2 regions of the Rhodococcus wratislaviensis genome follow, and region 2 is predicted to be linked to the other one. Evidence: riboswitches for the same ligand, from Rfam matches in the RefSeq annotation. Region 2 holds a riboswitch; the other holds the start of a gene.

Region 1 (2,469 bases), 2.2 Mb from region 2:
GCTATCGCACTCGAACAGCAGGGCGTCGAGCCGGCGCGTCCACTGACCCACGACCTGATCAAGAACCTGATCGAAGCCTTCGGCCGCACCCTGAAGGAAGTCCGCATCGTCGACCTCCGCGAGGGCACGTTCTACGCCGACCTCGTATTCGACCAGAACACCCGCGTCTCGGCTCGCCCGTCCGACTCGATCGCCATCGCACTCCGGATCGGGGTTCCGATCTTCGCCGAGGAAGCGGTGCTCACGGAGGCCGGTCTGGTCATGCCCGACGAGCGCGAGGACGAGGTCGAGAAGTTCAAGGAATTCCTCGAGTCCGTGTCGCCGGACGATTTCAAGGCCACTGACGGCTGATGTGCACCTGCAGAAAAGCCTCGGGCGCGGTAACGGTTGACGTTCTCCCGGCGCGTTGCGTTGACCCGGTCTCTTCGGAGTCATAGCGTTCGGTGCAGTGATTTTCTGCCCTGCAGATTGTATCGGGCGTACGCTGAGTAGGTTCAGGGTACGGACTAGCTCGATGTCACTGGTGGCGCTTGCGCCGCCCGATGTGCTGCGGCTGTGCCGCGGACACTGGCGACGCGCGTCACAGGCGCACTGATCGTCGGGTTCAGTGCAACATGCGAGAGGGAGTAGTCAGTGGGAGATCGGCCGCAGGAGAATGCGCTGAATCTTGCGCCCGGCGACAACGTTGCCGAGTCCGAATTCAGCTCCGAGGAGATCCAACCGGGCCTCTTCCCGGACGATTCCGTGCCCGACGACCTCGTCGGATACCGCGTCCCCATCGCCTGCCAGATCGCGGGAATCACCTACCGCCAGCTCGATTACTGGGCTCGCACATCCCTCGTCGTGCCGTCCATTCGTGGCGCAGCAGGCTCGGGCAGCCAACGGCTGTACTCGTTCAAAGACATCCTCGTCCTCAAAATCGTCAAGCGTCTGCTCGACACCGGAATATCCCTGCAGAACATCCGAGTGGCCGTCGACCACCTCCGTAAGCGCGGAGTGCGGGACTTGGCCAAGATCACACTTTTCTCGGACGGGACCACGGTCTACGAGTGCACGTCCCCGGAAGAGGTCGTCGATCTGCTCCAGGGCGGGCAGGGTGTCTTCGGTATCGCGGTGAGCGGTGCGATGCGCGAACTGACCGGCACCATCGCCGATTTCCCGGCAGAGCGCGCCGACGGCGGCGAGAGCGAGCAGAGCCCCGAGGACGAACTGGCGTCGCGGCGCAAGAACCGAGCGAGCCGCAAGACAGGCTAGCCCGTATCCGTCGGCGGCGGCGCTGCCTGCGCCGCCATCTGCAGCCGTGACATAGACTGGGCGGTGCGTCGACGCCGTGCGGGAGAGTTCCGGGCACTGCAAGCACAGAAACATCGTGTGTGCGGGAGTTCGGGCGCCGAAGGAGCAACACCTCCCCGTCAATCTCTCAGGCAGACAGGACCGTGCGGGCTCCGACGTCTCTGGAAAGCGGTGGGAGCACCCACCCGCCCACGGGGAAAGGGCCGTCTTCACACGCGAACGACGGTACCGAATCTCTCAGGCGCTCGACTCGAGCAGGCGACAGAGGGGGAGGGACGTTCCGCTACGCGGGGCGTGTCCTGATCCTCCGAACTGCTTGGGAGTTGTCGTGATCGACGCTGGAAGCCGTACATTCGCCGATCGTCATGTCGGCCCGAACGCTGCGGAACTCGCGCACATTCTCGAACTGGTCGGAGCCGATTCGCTCGACGACCTCGCGTCGAAGGCCGTCCCCGCCGTCATCCTGGACGGGGTCACGGGCGGCATCGCCGACGGCCTCGACGCACTGCCCGCACCGGTATCCGAGCACGAGGCGCTCGCCGAACTGTCCGCACTCGCCGCGCAGAACACCGTGGCGACGTCCATGATCGGTCTCGGCTACTACGACACCCTCACCCCGCCGGTCCTGATCCGGAACATCATCGAGAACCCGGCCTGGTACACGGCCTACACGCCGTACCAGCCCGAGATCAGCCAGGGCCGCCTCGAAGCCCTCCTCAACTTCCAGACGATGGTCGCCGACCTGACCGGCATGGAGGTCGCCAACTCGTCGATGCTCGACGAGGCCACCGCCGCCGCCGAGGCGATGACGCTGCTGCGCCGGGCGAGCAAGAGCAAGTCCCCGCGGTTCGTCGTCGACTCCGACCTGTTCCCGCAGACGCTGGCCGTCGTCGAGACCCGGGCCGAGCCGCTCGGCATCGAGATCGTGGTGGCCGACCTGTCCGCCGGCCTCCCGGACGGTGACTTCTTCGGTGTCCTCGCGCAGATGCCCGGCGGGTCCGGTCGCATCGTCGACTACACCGACGTGATCGCCGCCGCCCACGAGCGCGGCGCACTGGTCGCGGTCGGGGCGGATCTGCTGGCGCTCACCCTCCTCACCCCGCCCGGCGAGATCGGGGCCGACGCCTGCTTCGGCACCACGCAGCGGTTCGGTGTCCCGATGGGCTTCGGTGGCCC
Region 2 (2,469 bases):
GAACTCCTCCGGTTTCGCCCACCGCTCCACCGGGTGGTGCCGGGCCGACGGCCGCAGATACTGCGTGATCGTGATCAACTGGCAGCCGGCGGTGTGGAGGTCCCGAAGTGCCTCGATCACCTCGTCGGTGGTCTCCCCCATCCCGAGGATGAGGTTCGACTTGGTGATCAGGCCGTCCTCCCGAGCCCGCGCGATCACCTCGAGGGAACGCTCGTAGGTGAACGCAGGCCGGATACGACGGAATATCCGGGGAACGGTCTCCACATTGTGCGCCAGTACTTCCGGGCGGGTGCCGAACACCTCGCGTAGCTGCGCGGCGTCGGCAGTGAAATCGGGGATCAGCAGTTCGACGCCGGTACCCGGGCACAAGTCGTGAATTTGCCGCACCGTCTCGGCGTACAGCCAGGCGCCGCCGTCCGGCAGATCATCGCGGGCCACGCCCGTGACGGTGGCGTATCGAAGGCCCATGGTCTGTACCGACTCCGCGACCCTCCTGGGCTCTCCCCGATCGAGTGCGGCGGGACGGCCGGTGTCGATCTGGCAGAAGTCGCACCGCCGGGTGCACTGGCTTCCGCCGATGAGGAACGTCGCCTCACGGTCCTCCCAGCATTCGAAGATGTTGGGACACCCGGCCTCCTGGCACACGGTGTGCAGGTTCTCGCGTTCGACGAGGGCTGCGAGTTCCCGGTATTCGGGGCCCGTCCGCATCTGCACCTTCATCCACGACGGTTTGCGTTCGACCGGGGTCTTTGCGTTGCGGACTTCGAGGCGGAGCAGTCGGCGGCCGTCAGGGACTGCAGTCATGTGAACTCCTAGGACCGGTCGAAACCGGTCGGTATGCGACGTCGGGCCCGCGCGGTGGACAGCGCGGCACCGGGAAGGGTGAGCGGGGAGAGCGAGCACACATCGACAACCGTTGCGGCTGCAAGCATCTGGGCTCTGGTCGCCCGGCGTGTGCGGTCACGTCGGAGCGAAGATGCATCGAGGATGCCAAACGACGTGGACTTTTGGCAAGACCGTCGGTCCGAGGAGACAAACCCGGGGCTCCTGTGTACTGTTTGGCCAATCACAACTGAAGACGCCGTTGACGCGCAGCGGGAGAACCTCCGTCTCGGAGGCGCCGTAGGAGCAACTTCCTCCCCGGGAATCTCTCAGGCCCCAGTACCGCAGCGCAGAGGCAACTCTGGAGAAAGCGTCGGCCGTACGGCCGGAACTTACCGAAGGTGAAGAGCACGCCGCAGTTGCGGTGCGCCCAAACTCTCAGGTTTCAGGACAGAGCGGGGAGGTGCCCCCTTGTCGATGTCCGGTGCGGTCCGGACTCAACGAAACCGGAGTCACCTCGTGCCAGCAGAAACCCGCACCGCCACTCATGGCGTGCCCCTCACCAGCGACTTTCCCTCGCGCCACATCGGCCCGGACGCCGACGCGTCCCGGCGCATGCTCGGCACCCTCGGCTACGACACCCTGGCGAACCTGATCGACAGCGCGGTGCCGGAGCAGATCCGAAGCTCACAGCCCCTGAGTCTGCCCGCGGGGCGGTCCGAGCAGCAGGTGCTCGCCGATCTGCGGGCCCTGTCGGAGCGCAACGAGACCCGCGTCCAGATGATCGGTCTCGGATACTCCGACACCGTCACGCCCGCGGTGTTGCGGCGGAACATCCTGGAGTCCCCGGCCTGGTACACGGCCTACACCCCGTACCAGCCGGAGATCTCCCAGGGCCGGCTGGAGGCGCTGCTGACGTTCCAGACCGTCATCGAGGATCTCACCGCGCTTCCCCTGGCCGGCGCCTCGCTGCTCGACGAGGCAACCGCCGTGATGGAGGCGGTGCTGCTGATGCGGCGCGCGAACAAGCCGAAGGCCGCCACCAACCGCGTCGTCCTCGACGCGGACTGCCTGCCGCAGACCCTGGCCGTCGTCCGGGGACGAGCGAAGGCGGTGGGCATCGAGGTGGTGGTCGCGGACCTGTCCGGGGAACTGCCCGACGGTGACATGTTCGGGGTGGTCTTCCAGGCGCCCGGGGCGAGCGGCGCGGTGCGCGACCTGGCTGCGATGATCGCCGCGGCGAAGGCGCGTGGTGCGTTGACCACCGTCGCGGCGGATCTGCTGTCGCTGACGATCCTGACGCCGCCCGGCGAGCAGGGCGCAGACATCGCGGTCGGGTCGGCGCAGCGTTTCGGTGTGCCCCTGTTCTTCGGCGGACCGCACGCCGGCTACATGGCCGTGCGCGGCGGACTCGAGCGCATGCTGCCCGGCCGCCTCGTCGGAGTATCCGTCGACGTCGACGGGAAGACCGCCTACCGGCTGGCGCTGCAGACCCGCGAACAGCACATCCGGCGTGACAAGGCAACCAGCAACATCTGCACGGCGCAGGCATTGCTCGCCAACGTCGCCGCGATGTACGCCGCATACCACGGCCCGGAAGGGTTGCGCGCCATCGCGAACCAGGTGCACGCCCACGCGACGACCATC

The links. Region 2 has a riboswitch for glycine ahead of gcvP (aminomethyl-transferring glycine dehydrogenase). Riboswitches for the same ligand answer to the same signal wherever they lie in the genome.
Region 1: it holds a riboswitch for glycine, as region 2 does, so the genes downstream of both, gcvP (aminomethyl-transferring glycine dehydrogenase) here and gcvP (aminomethyl-transferring glycine dehydrogenase) in region 2, are expected to answer to the same signal.

Annotation. Positions count from the first base shown of each region.
Region 1 is NZ_CP150488.1:4,019,860-4,022,328, forward strand. It holds gene WKC72_RS18540 (bifunctional nuclease family protein) at 1-351, shown strand, start outside; gene WKC72_RS18545 (MerR family transcriptional regulator) at 634-1,254, shown strand; glycine riboswitch at 1,324-1,447, shown strand; gene gcvP (aminomethyl-transferring glycine dehydrogenase) at 1,622-2,469, shown strand, end outside.
Region 2 is NZ_CP150488.1:1,853,769-1,856,237, reverse strand. It holds gene lipA (lipoyl synthase) at 1-804, opposite strand, end outside; glycine riboswitch at 1,086-1,177, shown strand; gene gcvP (aminomethyl-transferring glycine dehydrogenase) at 1,375-2,469, shown strand, end outside.